2 regions of the Micromonospora sp. DT43 genome follow, and region 2 is predicted to be linked to the other one. Evidence: riboswitches for the same ligand, from Rfam matches in the RefSeq annotation. Region 2 holds a riboswitch; the other holds the start of a gene.
What was found. A riboswitch is a leader RNA that binds a small molecule or an ion and turns the genes downstream of it on or off. The one in region 2 is predicted to bind ZMP and ZTP.
Positions count from the first base shown of each region.

Region 1: linked by a shared signal. The riboswitch ahead of ACLQ26_RS31560 (glycine hydroxymethyltransferase) and the one ahead of ACLQ26_RS21690 (bifunctional 5,10-methylenetetrahydrofolate dehydrogenase/5,10-methenyltetrahydrofolate cyclohydrolase) in region 2 are both predicted to bind ZMP and ZTP.

Region 1 is NZ_JBNCKR010000021.1:85,142-94,287, reverse strand. Features, by position in the region: gene ACLQ26_RS31585 (cytochrome P450) at 1-301, shown strand, start outside; partial or broken gene ACLQ26_RS31580 (alpha/beta hydrolase) at 311-1,231, shown strand; gene ACLQ26_RS31575 (alpha-hydroxy acid oxidase) at 1,350-2,450, shown strand; gene ACLQ26_RS31570 (PLP-dependent aminotransferase family protein) at 2,454-3,782, shown strand; gene ACLQ26_RS31565 (hypothetical protein) at 3,782-4,042, shown strand; gene ACLQ26_RS31560 (glycine hydroxymethyltransferase) at 4,164-5,600, opposite strand; ZMP/ZTP riboswitch at 5,620-5,709, opposite strand; gene ACLQ26_RS31555 (SDR family NAD(P)-dependent oxidoreductase) at 5,838-6,644, shown strand; partial or broken gene ACLQ26_RS31550 (hemerythrin domain-containing protein) at 6,706-7,161, opposite strand; gene ACLQ26_RS31545 (Type 1 glutamine amidotransferase-like domain-containing protein) at 7,323-7,940, shown strand; gene ACLQ26_RS31540 (hypothetical protein) at 8,020-8,145, opposite strand; gene ACLQ26_RS31535 (NAD(P)H-hydrate dehydratase) at 8,220-9,089, opposite strand; gene ACLQ26_RS31530 (histidine phosphatase family protein) at 9,073-9,146, opposite strand, start outside.
Region 2 is NZ_JBNCKR010000009.1:134,172-143,317, reverse strand. Features, by position in the region: gene lexA (transcriptional repressor LexA) at 1-105, opposite strand, end outside; gene nrdR (transcriptional regulator NrdR) at 688-1,188, shown strand; gene ACLQ26_RS21695 (vitamin B12-dependent ribonucleotide reductase) at 1,223-4,129, shown strand; gene ACLQ26_RS21690 (bifunctional 5,10-methylenetetrahydrofolate dehydrogenase/5,10-methenyltetrahydrofolate cyclohydrolase) at 4,291-5,190, opposite strand; ZMP/ZTP riboswitch at 5,204-5,286, opposite strand; gene ACLQ26_RS21685 (hypothetical protein) at 5,501-5,719, shown strand; gene ACLQ26_RS21680 (DUF2332 domain-containing protein) at 6,033-6,968, shown strand; gene ACLQ26_RS21675 (MerR family transcriptional regulator) at 6,971-7,903, opposite strand; gene ACLQ26_RS21670 (alpha/beta fold hydrolase) at 7,937-8,791, opposite strand; gene ACLQ26_RS21665 (MFS transporter) at 8,801-9,146, opposite strand, start outside.

The DNA of each region.
Region 1 (9,146 bases), on a different contig from region 2:
CGGCGTGCCTGTCGCCCGCGACGACAACGTGCTCATCATCGTCGGGGCCGCCAACCGGGACCCGGCGCGGTTTCCCGATCCGGACGCCTTCGACCCCACCCGCCCCGGGCCGCCGTCGCTGGCCTTCGGGGTGGGCCTGCACTTCTGCCTCGGCGCGGCGGTGTCCCGGCTGGAGGGCCGCCTCGCGCTGCCCCGCCTGTTCGCCCGGTTCCCCCGGCTCGCGGTCACCGAGTCCCCGACGTACAGCGGCAGTCTCTTCCTGCGCGGCATCGACAAACTGCTGGTCAGCACCGGCGGATAGGAGACCCGCATGGCCCTGCACCCGGAGGTGGCGGCCTACCGGGCCGCCCGCGCCGCGGCCGGCACGCCGCCGCTGTACACGCAGACCCTCACCGAGGCGCGCGCCGCGGACCTGGCCGCGATCCGCGCCGGCGGCGGCGCGGTCGAGCAGGTCGCCGAGGTACGCGACGAGCGCATCCCCGGCCCCGGCGGGGACCTGCCGATCCGGCTGTACCGGCCGGCCGGGCCGGGGCCGCTGCCCACCCTGCTGTACTTCTTCGGCGGCGGGTGGACGCTCGGCAGCATCGACACCGCCGACGGCATCTGCCGACGACTGGCCAACGCGGTGGGATGCCAGGTGGTGACCGTCGGCTACCGACTGGCCCCGGAGCACCCCTTCCCCGCGGCGGTGCACGACTGCCACGCCGCCACCGTGTGGATCGCCGCGAACGCCCACCTGTTCGGCGTGGACCCGACCCGGCTGGCGGTGGGCGGGGACAGCGCGGGCGGGAACCTCGCCGCGGCGGTGAGCCTGCTCTGCCGCTCCGGCGGGCCCGCGCTCGTGGCGCAGCTGCTGGTCTATCCGAACACCGACGTCAGCGGCGAGCCGTCCGGCCCGGTCGACGACGACCCGGCGCTGTTCAACCGCCGGTCGGTGGCCTGGTACCGCACGCACTACCTGGCCGACCCGGAGCACTCTCGGGACCCGCTGGCGTCGCCACTGCTCGCCGACGACCTGGCCGGCCTGCCTCCGGCGCTCGTGGTCACCGCCGAGTTGGACCCGCTGTGCGCCGAGGGGCAGCGCTACGCGCAGCGGCTGCGCGACGCCGGTGTGCCCACCCGCCTCGACCACTATCCGCAGATGATCCACGGGTTCTTCGCCATGCCCGGCGTGTTCACCGACGGCAGGCGGGCGCAGGCGGTCGCGGCGGCGTTCCTGCGGGAACGCTTCGGGCTCCCGCCGCAACGCGACGAACCAGCCGCCGGCCAGGCGGACAACGGCCCGGCCGTCGCTGGTCCGGCCGACGTCGGTCCGGCCGACGCGGGGGTGCGCGGTGGCTGAGCCGGTGCTGGCCGACCTGCCGACCGGGGCGCCTGCGGTGACGTTCGCCGACTACGGGCAGCGGGCGCGGGCCGTGCTGGCCCCGGACGTGTGGGACTACGTCGCCGGCGGCAGCGCGGCCGAGGTGACCCTGGCCGCCAACCGGGCCGCGCTGGACCGGGTCGCCGTGCTGCCCCGGGTGCTGCGCGGGGGGCACGACGTGGATCTCGGCGCCCGACTGCTCGGCCGGCCGTACGCGATGCCCGTCGGGGTGGCCCCCATGGCGTACCAGCGGCTCGTACACCCGGACGGGGAAGTGGGCCTCGCGGCGGCGGCCGGCGCGGCCGGCGTGCCGTATGTGGCGAGCACGTTGAGCAGTACGCCGATCGAAGAGATCACCGGGGCCGGCGCGGAGGTCTGGTTCCAGCTCTACTGGCTGCGCGAGCGGGCGCTGGTCCGCGACCTGCTGAACCGGGTCGTCGCGGCGGGCTGCCACGCGCTGGTGGTCACCGTGGACGTTCCGGTGCTCGGTCGACGCCCGCGTGACCTGCGCAACGCGTTCCGCCTCCCGGCCGACGTGGTCGCCGCGAACCTGCCGCACGGCCGGGACGCGTTGGCGCACACCGGCGCCCCCGGCGTGTCCGGGATCGCCGCGCACACCGAGGCGTCGTTCGAGTCGGCCCTGCGCTGGGCGGACCTGGCCTGGTTGCGGGAGCACGTCGACCTGCCGCTCGTCGTCAAGGGGCTGCTGGATCCCCGCGACGCGATCGAGGCGGTACGGATCGGGGCGGACGCGGTGGTGGTGTCCAACCACGGCGGCCGGCAGTTGGACGGGGCGCCGGCGAGCGTCACCATGCTGCCGGAGGTCGTCGACGCCGTCGGCGACGGCGCTCAGGTGCTGCTGGACAGCGGCATCCGTGGGGGCACCGACGTGCTGCGGGCGCTGGCGTTGGGCGCGGCGGGTGTCCTGGTGGGTCGTCCGCTGCTCTGGGCGCTGGCCGTCGGCGGGCGGCGCGGCGCGCAGGACGCGTTGGCGGTGCTCGCCGCCGAGGTGCGCGACGCCCTGACCCTGGCCGGTTGCGCCGACCCGGCGGGGGCGGCCGAGCTGCGGACGCTCGGGGTGGGCTGAGCGGTGGCCGCGACCGAGCCTGCCGACCTGAGCGTCGCCGACCTGCACCCCGCGCTTGGTGACCCGGCGCTGACCTCGATGAACTTCCTCAACGAGGTGTCCGAACGCTATCCGGCGGCGGTGTCGCTCGCGGCCGGACGCCCGTACGAGGAGTTCTTCGACGTCGCGGCGGTGCACCGGCACCTGGACACGTTCCACAGGCACCTCGTCGACGAGCGGGGTCACACGCCCGAGCAGGCCCGACGGCTGCTGCTGCAGTACGGCCGGACCAAGGGCATCGTGCACCACCTCGTCGCCCGCAACCTCGCTGTCGACGAGGGGATCACCGTCGACCCGGAGACCGTCGTGGTGACCGTCGGCTGCCAGGAGGCGATGTTCCTGGTGCTGCGGGCGTTGCGGGCCAGTCCGGCGGACGTGCTGCTGGCGGTCGCCCCGACCTACGTCGGGCTGACCGGGGCGGCCCGGCTGGTGGACCTGCCGGTGTGGCCGGTCGCGGGTGGGCCGTCCGGGGTGGACCTGGATGACCTGCGGGCACAGGTACGCCGGGCCCGGGCGGAGGGCCGCCGGCCGCGCGCCTGCTACGTGCTGCCCGACTTCGCCAACCCGTCCGGGGTCAGCATCGACGTCGCCGACCGACGGCGGCTGTTGGCGCTGGCCGCCGAGGAGGACCTGCTGCTGTTGGAGGACAATCCGTACGGGCTGTTTCCCGTCGAGGACGGGCCGCGTCCGCCCACCCTCAAGGCGCTGGACACCGACCGTCGGGTGGTCTACCTCGGTTCGTTCGCCAAGACCGTGCTGCCCGGCGCGCGGGTCGGTTACGTGATCGCCGACCAGCGGGTGGCCGGGCCGGACGGTCGGGTCGGCCCGCTCGCCGACCAGCTCGCCATGATCAAGAGCATGGTCACGGTGAACACCTCGCCTATCGCCCAGGCGGTGATCGGCGGGCGGCTGCTGGAGCACGGGTGCAGCCTGGTGCCCGCGAACACCCGGGAGCGGGCCGCGTACGCCCGCAATCTGCGTCATCTCGTCGCCGGGCTGGCCCGGCGTTTCCCGGATTCGCCCGGCCGGCCGGCGGCGGTGCGGTGGACGGTGCCGGCCGGGGGGTTCTTCGTGGTGGTGACCGTGCCGTTCGCTGTCGACGACGCGCTGCTCGACCGCTCGGCGCGGGACTACGGCGTGCTCTGGACGCCCATGGCGCACTTCTACGACGACACGGCGCCGGTGTGCGCGCTGCGGTTGTCGGTGAGCGCGGTGACACCCGAGCAGATCGACACGGGGTTGGACCGGCTCGCCGCCCTCATCACCGACGAGCTCCTGCGTGGACGGTCATAATGGGCCGCATGGTTGCCTGGGAGTACGCCTTGCTCGTCCGCCGCTATCAGGGACAGGGCCGCAATTTCACAGTCTCGTTCGTCTGGTACGGGCCGGACGGATCGCGTAAGGACATCACCGCCTACGGCGACACGGCCATCGCGCACCTCAACCGGGCCGGCCGGGAGGGCTGGGAGCTGGTCTCGGCCGCCGAGGACGTGAACAACGTGCAGGGCAGCACCGAGGTCCACCGCTATCACCTCAAGCGTCCCCTGAACTGACCCCCGGCCGCCCGCCGGGGCGGTCACAACGGTGAGCGGTATACCGCGGAGTCATAGTTATGACGCCGCGGTATACCGCTCGTTGGGGCGAGTGCCGCCGACCGCTCGGCCGGCGCGACAGTCAGGCCAGGTCGATGGCCGGGTAGAGCGGGTACGGGGCCAGCAGGTCGGTGGCCTGGCGGGCGATCTTGTCGGCCAGGTCGGCGTCGAGCGTGTACTTCGCCTTGGACGGGGTGCCGTCGGCGTTGGCGCCGGCGGTGGTCTGGGTCAGCACGGTGTGGATCAGCTCCGCGGTCTGGTCCATCTCGGCGGTGCCCAGCCCCCGGGTGGTCAGTGCCGGCGTGCCGATCCGGATGCCCGACGTGTACCAGGCGCCGTTCGGGTCCTGCGGGACCGAGTTGCGGTTGGTGACGATGCCCGAGTCCAGCAGGGCCTGCTCGGCCTGCCGGCCGGTGAGCCCGTAGCCGGACACGTCGATAAGCACCAGGTGGTTGTCGGTGCCGCCGGTGACCAGCTTCGCGCCGCGGCGCAGCAGCCCCTCCGCGAGGGCCTGCGCGTTGTCGACGATCCGCTGGGCGTAGTCGGCGAAGTCGGGGCGGCGGGCCTCCGCGAGGGCGACCGCCTTGGCGGCCATCACGTGCGGCAGCGGACCACCGAGCACCATCGGGCAGCCCCGGTCCACCTGGTCGGCCAGCTCCGGCTGGCAGAGCACCATGCCGCCGCGCGGGCCGCGCAGCGACTTGTGGGTGGTGGTGGTGACGATGTGCGCGTGCGGCACCGGATCGAAGTCGCCGGTGAAGACCTTGCCGGCCACCAGGCCGGCGAAGTGCGCCATGTCGACCATGAAGGTGGCCCCGACCGAGTCGGCGATCTCCCGCAGGATCCGGAAGTTCACCTTCCGGGGGTACGCCGAGTAGCCGCCGACCAGGATCAGAGGCTTGAACTCGCGGGCCGCCTCGGCCACCCGGTCGTAGTCGATCAGGCCGGTCGCCGGGTCGGTGCCGTAGCTGCGCTGGTCGAACATCTTGCCGGAGATGTTCGGCCGGAAACCGTGCGTGAGGTGACCACCGGCGTCCAGCGACATGCCGAGCATCCGCTGGTTGCCCAGCTCGCGGCGCAGCGCGAACCAGTCGGCCTCGCTGAGGTCGTTGACCTGGCGGACCTGGGCCTTCTTCAGCGCGGGGGACTCCACCCGGTCGGCGAGCACCGCCCAGAAGGCGACCAGGTTGGCGTCGATACCCGAGTGCGGCTGCACGTACGCGTGCGCCGCGCCGAACAGCTCACGGGCGTGCTCGGCGGCGAGGGCCTCGACGGTGTCGACGTTCTGGCAGCCGGCGTAGAAGCGACGCCCCACCGTGCCCTCGGCGTACTTGTCGCTGAACCAGTTGCCCATGGCCAGCAGGGTCGCCGGGGAGGCGTAGTTCTCGCTGGCGATGAGCTTGAGCGACTCCCGCTGGTCGGTCAGCTCGGCGCCGATGGCGTCGGCCACCCGCGGCTCGACAGCCCGGATCACCTCGAGGGCGCTCCGGAATGCGGTGGATTCGGCGTTGTGCGACATGCGACCTCCAACAGACGTGCGGGAAGGCCCAGGCGCTCGGCAAACGTCCGTGTGACGGGGCCGCTCCCCGATGGTTATCCATCCCCACGCGCCAGTAACGGCCCGCGCCGATCCTACCGGGGTCGGCCGGGGCGGACCCGGCCGACCTACCGACGTGACACGCCGAGGTGGTTGGACCGCCCGTGGGAGGGCACTTCAGAGAGGTCTGCCGCACCCGTAGGAGAGGAGTCGACAACCATGACCACACCGACCACCGGCCGTCCGCTCGCACTTGTCACCGGTGCGTCCAGCGGAATCGGCTACGAGTTGGCCGTGCAGTTCGCCGAGCACGGCTTCGACCTGGTCGTCGCCGCCGAGGACGACGGCATCGCCGCGGCCGCCGACAAGATGCGCCGCGACGGCGGTGCCCAGATCCAGCCGGTCCGCGTCGACCTGTCCACCGAGCAGGGCGTCGAGGAGCTGGTGAGCGCGGTCGCCAGGACCGGACGTCCCCTGGACGCGCTGGCGCTCAACGCCGGTCGGGGAGCCGGCGGCGCGTTCGTCGGCGGCACCAACCTGCGCGACGAGTTGGAGATCGTCGATCTCAACGTGCGGTCGACCGTGCACCTGGCCAAGCGACTGCTGCCCGGCATGGTCGAGCGGGGCGCGGGCCGGGTGCTGTTCACCTCGTCGATCGCCTCCACCATGCCGGGACCGTTCCAGGCGGTCTACAACGCGTCGAAGTCGTTCGTGCAGTCCTTCGCCGAGGCGCTACGCAACGAACTGAAGGACACCGGCGTCACGGTGACCGCGCTGATGCCCGGCCCGACCGACACCGCGTTCTTCGAGCGGGCCGAGATGCAGGACACCCGGGTGGGCTCCGGGAAGAAGGACGACCCGGCCGAGGTCGCCGCGCAGGGCTTCGCCGCGCTGATGAAGGGTGACCAGACCGTCACCGCCGGCTCGCTGGTGAACAAGGTGCAGACGGCCGCCGGGAAGATCATCCCGGACAAGCTCAAGGCCGAGCAGCACCGTCGGATGGCCGAGCCGGGCTCGGGCGACTGATCCGCGGTACGCGACGAGGGGCCCGGCATCGCGCCGGGCCCCTCGTCAGGCGGTGGTGGGCTCAGGCCGTCACCGCGTCGCGTGCCTTCTTGATCGCCTTCGGCTGGGTGGGGGTACGCGGCGCGTCCGCGCGCAGCGCGATCATCTTCTCGCCGATCTCCTGGAGCTGCTTACGTCCCAACGCCTCGCGGACCTTCGGGAACCACTCCTCCTCTTCCTCCTCGACGTGGTGGGTGACGTTCTCGATCAGCACTGTCGTCTTGGCGTTGAAGCGCTCGTCGTCGGCGTCCATGGCGGCCAGTTCGAGGCAGAGCACGTCCGCGACGTGGTGTTCCTCGTACGACTCGAGGATGTCGTCCTCCAGGTCGGGCAGGAGCCGGCGGACCTCCGGGTACATCACCTCGTTCTCCAGGTAGGTGTGGACCGTGAGGGCCTCCAGGATCTGGTTCACCAGCTTCTGCCGCTTGCTCGCCGGCTGTCGCGTCCGCGCGAATCCTGCGAGTGTCCGGGAAAGGCCTGCGAGTGATCTTGCGAGCCGTCCGGAAAATCTTGCGAGTCACCCTTACATGCCGGGTTGGTGGCGCGATGCCGAGTTATCCGGGGTACTCCTCTGGAGCGCCGGCGCCAGCTCGCAACGGACGAATTCCCACTCCGGGCGCGTAGCGCCATACTGCTTCGATGCGCCTGTACCTGTCGTCGTTCCGTACCGGAGCGCATCCTGACCAGCTTGTCGCCCTAGCTGGCAACGGCCGGCGCACCGCCTTGATCCCGAACGCCCTCGACGGGCTTCCCACTGAGACGCGTGAGACCGGCCTGCGGCGCGACCTTGACGATCTCGAAGCGGTTGGCCTCGACGTCACGCTGATCGACTTGCGTGAGCCCGCCATGGTGTCCAGCCTCGCCACCTACGACATCGTGTGGGTCCGTGGCGGCAACGTTTTCGTGCTGCGCCGGGTCCTGGCCGACACGGGCGCCGACATTGTGCTGCTCGATCTGCTACGTCGCGGCGCGGTCGTCTACGGCGGCTACAGCGCCGGTGCCTGCGTCCTGGCCCCTGACCTGAACGGTCTGGAACTCGTCGACAACCCCGCCGCCGTCGCCGAACCGATCATGACCGGGCTTGGCCTGCTTGACCGCCCGTTCGTGCCGCATGTGCGTTCCCCCGGCCATCCGGAGACCGCCGCCTGTGACGCCGTGTCGGCCGCGTACACCAGCGCAAGGAGGCCACACTGGGCGCTGCGCGACGGTGAGGTGCTACTCGTCACCGAGAACCAGACACGACTGCTGCCTGTATAGCGCATCCGCAAGGTAGTTCCGGACGCCTTAGTTCGGAATCGTCCGGACCTACCTTGCGAGCCGCTGGTCACCGCCGTGATCATCCGCAACCTTGAGCCGGATGCGACGCCGGCCCCTCCTCGGCATCCTGGAAGGCCTTGAACAGACGGCGCATCTCCTTGTGGTCCTCTTTGAGCAGGACGATGGCATCGGTCGACACCGGCATGACCCCCCCTGAAAAGTCTCGGCTGGTGGGGTTCCGGTACCCCCACGCCGAACGGGGAAACAGGTGAAACCGCCTCAGACCGTCGCCAGGGTGCGCGGGATCTCGTCGAGCAGTTCCCGGGCCAGGAAACCGATCCGGCCATAGCGGGGGATCAGCCGCTGGCCGCTCACCGAGTGTGCGAACGCCCCCCAGCAGGCGGCCTGCGCCGGGTCGGCGCCCCGGGAGAGCAGCCCGGCCAGCAGGCCGGCGAGCACGTCTCCGCTGCCGGACGTGCCGAGCCCCGCGTCCCCGCTCTCCTCCCGCCAGCCGCGCCCGTCCGGGGCGGCCACGTGGCCGTAGAGCGAGACGACGGCCTCGTACCGGTCGGCCAGCTCGGCGGCCTCGGCGCCCAGGTCGTCACCCGGATCCCGGCCGAGCAGGTGCCCGGCCTCGGTGACGTTCGGGGTGAGCACCACCGGGCGGCCCGAGCCGACCAACAGCTTCGGCTCGTGGCTGAGCGCGCCCAGGGCGTACGCGTCGAGGACCAGCGGGGTGTGTTGCCCCGCCGCCTCCAGGACGAGATCCAGCAGCCGGCCCGTCTCGTCGATGCCCTTCAGGCCGGGGCCCAGCGCCACCACGTCAGCGGCGCCGACCAGCTCGCCGAGCTGGCCGTCCCGATCGGCGGCGACCGCGCCGTCGGAGGTCTCCGGCAGCCCGACCACAAGCGCCTCGGGCACCTGGATGCTCAGCGTGGCCGCGGTGGACTCGGCGGCGGCGAGCTGGAGCACCCCGGCGCCGGCGCGCAGCGCGGCCACCCCGGCGAGCAGGACCGCCCCGGGGGTGAAGCGGGACCCGCCGATCACGAGCACGGTGCCCCGGCTCTCCTTGCCGCCGGCCGGCACCGGCAGCGCCCAGTCCCGCAACAGCCCCGGCGTGATCACCTGAACCTCAGACCGGTTCGGCATGGATCTCGTCCTCCCTGGTCGGCTCGGCGCCCTGCCGGTGCAGGTGGCCGATCTCGT
Region 2 (9,146 bases):
CTGACCCGTCCGGCTGCGCGCGGCGGTGCGGCGTCGGGTGGCCGGCGGGCCCGCCTCGGTGATCTGCTGCGGGCTCTTCGGCCGGCTGGCCCGGTCCTCGGTCACGTCCGTCCTCCCTGGTCGGCGCTGGGTGCCTCGTCGGCTCGTGGTGCGTGCGGTGGTGCCATGAGTCGTGCGTCGCCGGGTGTGGTGAAGATCCATCGCGCCCGGTTGTTCCTGACCGTATAGGTGAGATCGGTCATTTTCAAACATCTGTACGACCTCTCACCGGCGTGTCGGGGTGAAAAACCCCTCCGCTCGTACGGATGTTCTGATAAATGGTACGTCGGATAGCACGCGTGTTCGAAGTCTGGCCATTTTCCGGGGTGCTCCGGCCGTGCGGCCGGTAACCCGGTGGGGTCCTCGGCGTTGGTTCTGCGGTGGAGCGGCGGGGTGCGGATGGCCGGATGGTCCGTGACGCGCCGGACACGCCGGTCAACTTGACCGGGGTTCGTCAGCGACATACGGTCAACCCCTAGATGTAGTAGTGACACGGGCGTAAGTTGCCTACAGGTTGGGTTCGACTACCGACCGCACTTCCGTAACGTCGATCACGGCGAGCGCCGCCCAAGGGTGGCAGCGCCGTGGTGAGTCGTGTCCGGGAGTGCCCGGTGTGTCCGCGGTTGATCAGAATGTGGAGGTTGGGCGATGCGGTGTCCGTACTGCCGGCACGCCGACTCCCGGGTGGTCGACTCGCGGGAGGCCGACGACGGCCAGCTCATCCGGCGGCGACGCTCCTGCCCGGAGTGCGGCAAGCGGTTCACCACCGTCGAGGAGGCGGTCCTCGCGGTCGTCAAGCGCAGCGGGGTGACCGAGCCGTTCAGCCGCACAAAGATCATCGGCGGGGTGCGCAAGGCGTGCCAGGGCCGGCCGGTGGACGACGACTCACTCGCGCTGCTCGCGCAGCGGGTGGAGGAGACCGTCCGGGCCAAGGGGGCCGCCGAGATCCCCAGTCACGAGGTGGGCCTGGCGATCCTGGGCCCACTGCGCGACCTGGACGAGATCGCCTACCTGCGGTTCGCCAGTGTCTACCGCTCCTTCGACTCGCTCGCCGACTTCGAGCGCGAGATCGAGACGTTGCGGGCCGTGGCGCGAGCCCGGGAGCAGGGCCGGGCCGACGCGGTTGAGGCCGCCGGCCGTACCAGCTGAGACTTCACGGTTTTTCAAGAGATTGGGACGCGCGGTGGGTGACCGCGCAGACGAGGGGGGCAACGGCGTGACTACTAGCCGTTCACGGAACAAGACAGGCGCGGGGCTGAAGATCGAGCGGGTGTGGACGACCGAGGGGGTCCACCCGTACGACGAGGTGTCGTGGGAGCGCCGCGACGTCGTGATGACGAACTGGCGGGACGGCTCGATCAACTTCGAGCAGCGGGGCGTGGAGTTCCCGGAGTCGTGGAGCGTCAACGCGGCCAATATCGTGACCACCAAGTACTTCCGGGGCGCGGTGGGGACCCCGGAGCGTGAGTGGTCGCTCAAGCAGTTGATCGACCGGGTGGTCACCACCTACCGCACCGCGGGTGAGGAGTACGGCTACTTCGCCAGCCCGGCCGACGCCGAGGTCTTCGCCCACGAGCTGACCTGGATGCTGCTGCACCAGGTGTTCAGCTTCAACTCGCCGGTCTGGTTCAACGTCGGCACGCCGTCGCCGCAGCAGGTAAGCGCCTGCTTCATCCTCGCCGTCGACGACTCGATGGACTCCATCCTCGACTGGTACAAGGAGGAGGGGCTGATCTTCAAGGGCGGCTCCGGCTCCGGCGTCAACCTGTCGCGGATCCGCTCGTCCCGCGAGCTGCTCTCCTCCGGGGGCAACGCCTCCGGCCCGGTCAGCTTCATGCGCGGCGCGGACGCCTCGGCCGGCACCATCAAGTCCGGTGGCGCGACCCGCCGGGCGGCCAAGATGGTCATCCTCGACGTCGACCACCCGGACATCCAGGAGTTCGTGGTCACCAAGGCGCGCGAGGAGGACAAGATCCGCGCGCTGCGTGACGCCGGGTTCGACATGGACCTCGGCGGCTCCGACATCGTCAGCGTGCAGTACCAGAACGCCAACAACTCGGTCCGGGTCTCCGACGAGTTCATGACGGCTGTGGAGAACGACGGCGGCTTCGACCTGCGGGGTCGGCTCGACGGCTCGACCATCGAGACGGTCGAGGCGAAGAAGCTGTTCCGTTCCATCGCCCAGGCCGCCTGGGAGTGCGCCGACCCGGGCCTGCAGTACGACGACACGATCAACGACTGGCACACCTGCCCGGAGACCGGGCGGATCACCGCGTCGAACCCCTGCTCGGAGTACCTGCACCTGGACAACTCCTCGTGCAACCTGGCCTCGCTCAACCTGATGAAGTTCCTCCGCGCCGACGGTGGCTTCGAGGTGGAGAAGTTCGTCAAGTCCGTCGAGTTCGTCATCACCGCGATGGACATCTCGATCTGCTTCGCGGACTTCCCGACCGACAAGATCGGTGAGACCTCCCGCGCCTACCGGCAGCTCGGCATCGGCTACGCCAACCTGGGCGCCCTGCTGATGGCCACCGGCCTGCCGTACGACTCGGACCAGGGCCGCTCGGTCGCCGCGTCGATCACGTCGCTGATGACCGGCACCGCGTACCGCCGCTCGGCCGAGCTGGCCGGCGTCGTCGGCCCGTACGACGGCTACGCCCGTAACGCCGAGCCGCACAAGCGGGTCATGCGCAAGCACGCCGCCGCCAACGACGAGATCAAGCCGACCAGCCCGGTGGCCACCGCGATCGTCCGTGAGGCGACGAAGCAGTGGACCCAGGGCAACAAGATCGGCGACAAGTTCGGCTGGCGTAACGCGCAGGCGAGCGTCCTCGCCCCGACCGGCACGATCGGCTTCATGATGGACTGCGACACGACCGGCGTGGAGCCGGACCTGGCGCTGGTCAAGTTCAAGAAGCTGGTCGGCGGCGGTTCGATGCAGATCGTCAACCAGACCGTGCCGCGCGCCCTGCGCAGCCTCGGCTACCCCGAGGAGCAGGTCGAGGCCATCGTCGAGCACATCGCCGACCACGGTCACGTGGTGGACGCTCCCGGCCTCAAGCCGGAGCACTACCCGGTGTTCGACTGCGCCATGGGGGAGCGGACCATCGCCCCGATGGGTCACGTGCGGATGATGGCGGCCATCCAGCCGTTCGTCTCCGGCGCCATCTCCAAGACGGTGAACATGCCGGAGGCGGCCACCGTCGAGGACGTCGAGAAGATCTACTTCGAGGGCTGGAAGCTCGGCCTGAAGGCGCTGGCGATCTACCGGGACAACTGCAAGGTCGGCCAGCCGCTCTCGGTGGCCAAGTCCAACAAGGCCACCGAGCCGGCCGCCGTCGAGACGGCACCGGCCGCACCGGCCGCGGTCGAGAAGGTCATCGAGTACCGGCCGGTGCGCAAGCGCCTGCCGAAGAAGCGCCCGTCCGAGACGGTCAGCTTCTCCGTCGGTGGCGCCGAGGGTTACCTGACCGCGTCGTCCTACCCGGACGACGGCCTCGGCGAGGTGTTCCTCAAGATGTCCAAGCAGGGCTCGACGCTTGCCGGTGTGATGGACGCCTTCTCGGTGGCCATCAGCATCGGCCTGCAGTACGGCGTGCCGCTGGAGACGTTCGTCAGCAAGTTCACGAACATGCGCTTCGAGCCGGCCGGTATGACCGACGACCCGGACGTGCGCATGGCGGCCTCGGTGATGGACTACATCTTCCGTCGCCTGGCGCTGGACTTCCTGCCCTACGAGCGCCGCGCCGAGCTGGGCATCTTCACCGCCGGCGAGCGGGCCGCCCAGCTGCGGGCCGAGGCCGACGCGGAGGCCACCGCCGTCACCGGTGCCGAGCTCACCGCGATGGCGTCGTCCGCGCCGGTCGAGGCTCCGGCCAAGACCGAGGCCGTCGCCCAGCCGGCCCAGGAGATGGCCGACGTGGCCGCCGCCAAGCCGGCCCCGAGCGTGGGTTCCAGCACCGAACTGCTGGAGGCCGTGATCGGCAAGGCCGCGGACGCGCCGCTCTGCTTCACCTGCGGTACGAAGATGCGCCCCGCCGGTAGCTGCTACGTCTGCGAGGGCTGCGGCTCCACAAGCGGCTGCAGCTGACGTACGCATCAGCGCTGCCCCGGCCCTCCTGCCAGGAGAGCCGGGGCAGCGCCGTTTCCGCCGTCCACATGGTCACTCGGGTTTCAGAAAGCCGGGGTATCGCGCCCGCCCGGACACCCCGACTTCAGCGAACCCGCGATCACCCACCGAGGCCGCAGCGGCTACTGGCTCGCGCGCTCGGCGGCGCGGACGGCGTTGCGGAACAGCATCGCCACCGTGGTCGGGCCGACCCCGCCGACCCGGGGCGTGATGGCGCCGGCGACCTCGGCGCACGCCTCGTCCACGTCCGGCAGGAGCCGCCGCCCGGCGTAGCGGACGCCGGCGCCGATGACGACGGCGCCCGGCTTGACGTGCTCGGGCTTGACGATCCCGGGTACGCCGGCGGCGGCGACGAGGATGTCGGCGCGGCGGGTGTAGCGGGCCCAGTCGGGCACGCCGGTGTGTACGACTGTGACGGCGGCGTTGGCCGTCGGGCGCTTCTGGGCGAGCAGCATCGCCAGGGGTCGGCCCAGGGTGGCGCCGCGACCGAGGATGACTACCTCGCGGCCGGCGACGGGGATCTCGTGGTGCGCCAGGAGGGCTTCGATGCCTGCGGGGGTGCACGGCAACGGGCCGGGCAGGCCGACGGCGAGACGTCCCATGTTCAGCGGATGCATGCCGTCGACGTCCTTGTCCGGGTCGATGGTCTGCAACGCCGCGTCGTAGTCCAGATGCCCCGGAACGGGGTACTGCACGAGCAGTCCGTGCACGGCCGGATCCGTGTTGAACGTGGCAATGGCCCGGTGCAGATCGGCCTGGGTGGCGGTGGCGGGCAGGTGCACGTGCGGGGAGTCGAAGCCGAGCGCGGCAGCCTGACGTTGCTTGATGCCGATGTAGCCGGCGCTGGCGTCGTCGTCGCCCACCAGGATGGTGGCGAGGCTCGGTGTGATCCCGCGGCCGCGGAGGCGCGTGGCCGCGGCCGCGACCTCGGCGAAAATGGCGTCGGCGACGGGTGCGCCCGGCAGGAGCCGAGCCTCGCCGGGTGTGGTGTGCGTCTCTAGAGATTCGCTGGTCGTGGTCATGATTGCCCCTCGACGCGGGCGCCCAGGCGGTCGACGTCCGCGAGAGGCTCCCCGATGGTTCCAACCATCCCCGTGCCGCCAGTCGCCGGTGCTCCGATGATGCCCCATCGGCGAGGCGGTCGCCCAGCGGGGGACGCGCGGCGGGGATCACCTGCCACGCTCGCGCCGTGAGCCGTTCCCTCGGCCGGGGGACGATGCGGCACGAAGCTCCCACCACGGCGGGATCCCGACGGCCGACACCCGGGAGAGGATCGCCGGGTCGGAGTCAAAGCCGGAGCCGGATGGGGCGTAGCGGCGGAGGGCGGGGCCAGTGACGGATGCACAGGTCGGCGTGACGGTGGCGGCCGTGCCGCCCGAGCGGGACATCGGCGCGGGGTGGAGCGCCGCCCGCAAGGTCGCTGGCTACTCGGCGGCGTCGGCCATGTCCCTGTACCTGCTCGTCAAGGTCGTCTGGATCGCTGTCGCGCTGCACCGTCGGGCTGGCGCTGGCCCAGGACTGGGGCAGGCGGATTCCCCGCGCGACCGCTGATCTTCTTCGCCTGGGTGGCGGGTGGCTTCCTGGTGCCGATGCTTCCGTACCTGGTGGTCAGCGGTGTTCTCGCGGCGCTGGAAGGTGGCGGGTCCGTCGACGGTGGCAGTCAGGCGCCGGCCTGGGAGGGTCTCATCGGAGTCGGCTTCCTGATGCTGTCCGTCGTCCCGGCCCGAAGGCCTGTCGCCGTTGGGCGGTATACCTGAGGGTCATAAGTATGACTCTCCGGTATAGGAGTCAACGTGATGAAGGCCGCCGGTGGCACCGGGGCCGCGGGGCTGAAAAGCCGGCGCGATGTTGCGAGCATCGGGGCATGACAACCAGCGAGGCGTACGTCGAGTTCGGTAACCGCGAGGCGCACGGCGTCTCACCGACGTACGAGCGGCTGTCCCAGGCCGTCGCCCACGACGGCGACCTGCTCGCCCTGCTCGACACGCTCCCGCCCGGCAAGCGACAACCCAACCTGCTGTTCGGCGTCGTGCGCTGGCTGGGCGGGCCGGTCGACGACCCGGTCGCCTTTCACGACTACACGGTGGCGCACTGGCCGGTCATCGAGACGGAGTTGCGAAGAAGGGCAACCCAGACGAACGAGGCCGGCCGGTGCGCGGTCCTGCTGCCAGTGCTCGCCGGGTTGCCGCAGCCCCTCGCCCTGCTGGAGGTCGGCGCGTCGGCGGGCCTCTGCCTCTATCCCGACCGGTACGCCTACCGCTACGGCGAGCACGAGGTCGGCGAAGGCACGCCGATCCTGGAGTGCGCGGCCAGCGGGGTGGTGCCGCCGGCGCGCGTACCCCAGGTGGTGTGGCGGGCCGGCCTGGACCTGAACCCGCTCGACGTGACCGACCCCGGCGACGTGTCCTGGCTGGACGCCCTGATCTGGCCGGAGCACGCGCACCGGCGGGCCCGGCTGCGCGCCGCGGCGGCGATCGCCGCGGCCGACCCGCCGCTGCTGGTCCGCGGTGACCTGGTGGACGACCTGGCGGCGCTTGCCGCGCGGGCGCCGGCGGACGCGACGCTTGTCGTCTTCCACACGTCGGTGCTCTACCAGGTGCCCGTCGCGCGCCGGGAGGCGTTCGTCCGGCTGGTGCGTGAGCTGCCGGGGCACTGGATCGCCAACGAGGCCCCGGAGGTGCTGCCCTACGACGGGCTGCCCGACCCGCCGGACGCGGCGCTGCACAACGTCCTCGCGCTCGACGGCAAGCCGCTGGCCTGGGCTCGGGGCCACGGTCAGGCGATGACCTGGTTCGGCTGAGATCAGGCCCTCGCCGGCAGCCGGGAGCGCAGCGCGCGACTGAACCAGTCCACCGCCGGCGTCACCCCGCCACCCGTCGCCCAACCGTTGAGCACCGACAGCAGGTCGAGGTAGCGGTCCCGGCGGCTGTCGTTCGCCAGGGTCAGCCGGTCCAGCAGCCGACGGCGCAGGTCGGCGTCGTCGGGGAGGTTGTGCAGTCGCGCGTACCGGCTGGTGACGGCCGCGACCACCGGCTCGGCCTCCGGGCCGGTCGGATCCAGACCGGCGGCCAGGGCGTCGACCACCCCGTCCCGGACGATCGCGACGGCGTCCGGGCGGGGCGGCCCGGGTACGTCGTGGTCGGCGGCGTGCTGCCGCGCCAGCCGCCGCATGCTCGCCCGGAAGGTGGCGTCCCGGCACAGCTCGGCCAGCTCCAGCCACGCCTGCACCTGCTCGGTGGTCGGGTCGTCGGGCAGCTCCGGCGTCATCGAGACGATCACCCCCGGGTACGTCGGCGGGTCGCCCGTGAAGACGCTGTCCAGGAAGTCGTCCACCAGTTGCTTCCGTTCCCGGGCGCTGAGTTGGGCCAGTCGGTGCAGGTCGTCCACCTCCGCCGGGCCCGACCCGCGTCGCGCCGCCACCGTGAGCACCGCCCGGCGCAGCCGCAGCACCCGAATCTGCACGGCCAGCGCCTCGGCGTGCGCCGCGGCCACCTCGTGCAGGGGCACCTCCTGGTCCACCACCCGCCGGATGGACGCCAGGTCCACGCCCAGGTCGCGCAGCGTCCGGACCAGTTCCAGTCGGGCGACGGCGTCCGGGCCGTACCGCCGGTAGCCGGCCGGGCTCCGATCGGTGGGCGGCACGAGCCCACTGTCGGCGTAGTACCTGATGGTCTTGACGCTCAGGCCGCTCCGCCGGGCCAGGTCGCCGATCGTGTACCGCGTTTCCCCGTCCATGCCCCCACCCTGCTGTCTCCCCCCGGTGGAGACTCAAGCACCGGCCGGGCCGGCGAGGAACGCCGCGAGCGTTGTGCGGAACGCCTCGGCGTCGTCGAGCCACGGGTAGTGGCCCGCGCCCGCCTGCACGACCACCTCGGCGCCGGGAATCAACTCGCCGAACTGGGCCACGAGGCCGGGCGGCGCGCCGAGGTCGACCTCACCGGCGAGCAGCAGCACCGCGCCTCGGTGCGCAGCGAGCGCGGCACGGGTGGCCGGCGGGTCGAAGGCGTCCTCGCTGCCGAAGATCCGCGCCGCCTCCTCGTTGCGCTGGCCGGGCTCGGCAGCCTGGTGCGCCTGGGCCGCCTCGTCCCACCGGCCGTAGAAGAACGGCGCGATCGCCTGCCAGGCTTCCGGGCTGGCCCACCCGGCCACCATGGAGTCCAGGGCCTCCGCCGCCGCCGGAAACCACTGCTCGGCCACGCGGGCGCGGGTGACCTCCTGACGCAGCGCGGCCGTCGCCGGCAACCCGACCGCTCGGGTGCTCGGGGTGACAAGCGCGAGCCGGCCCACCCGGTCGGGGTGCCGGGCCGCGTACTGTACCGCCACGTTGGCGCCGGCGGAGTGCCCGAGCAGGTCCAGCCGGTCGAGGCCCAGGTGCCGGCGCAGTGCCTCCACGTCGTCGACCAGTCGGTCGCAGCGATAGGTGGCGACGTTCGCCGGCGCCGCCGACCGGCCGGTGCCCCGCTGATCGAGAACGACAAGCGTCCGCAGCGCGCCCAGGCCACCGAGATCACCGAGGTACGCGGAGTCGCGCATCGGGCCGCCCGGCAGGCAGACCAGCGGGTCTCCGCCCCCGAGGGTCCGGTATGCGAGCGCCGTCCCGTCCGGCGCGGCAAAGGTGGCCATCGTCGGACCCTACGACGAAACCGGCGGCGGCATGTCCCGCATTCGGCGCAGCGGCGAGCAGACCACGAACAGGCACGCCGCCCAGGTGCCCAGCACGCACACCCAGAGCGCCCCGCGCAGCCCCAGCGCCGTGCCGAGCGCGCCGCCGGTCAGCGCGCCGAGCGGGACCACCCCGAAACAGATCCAGAGGAACGCGGCGTTGACCCGGCCGAGGATCGCCGACGGGGTGATCCGCTGCCGGTACGACATCGCCGCCACGTTGAACAGCACCACGTTGGCCGAGAACGCGGCCAGCCCGAACCCGTAGAGCAGCAGTCCCCAGCCGGGTCGGGCCAACGGCATCAGCAGATAGAAC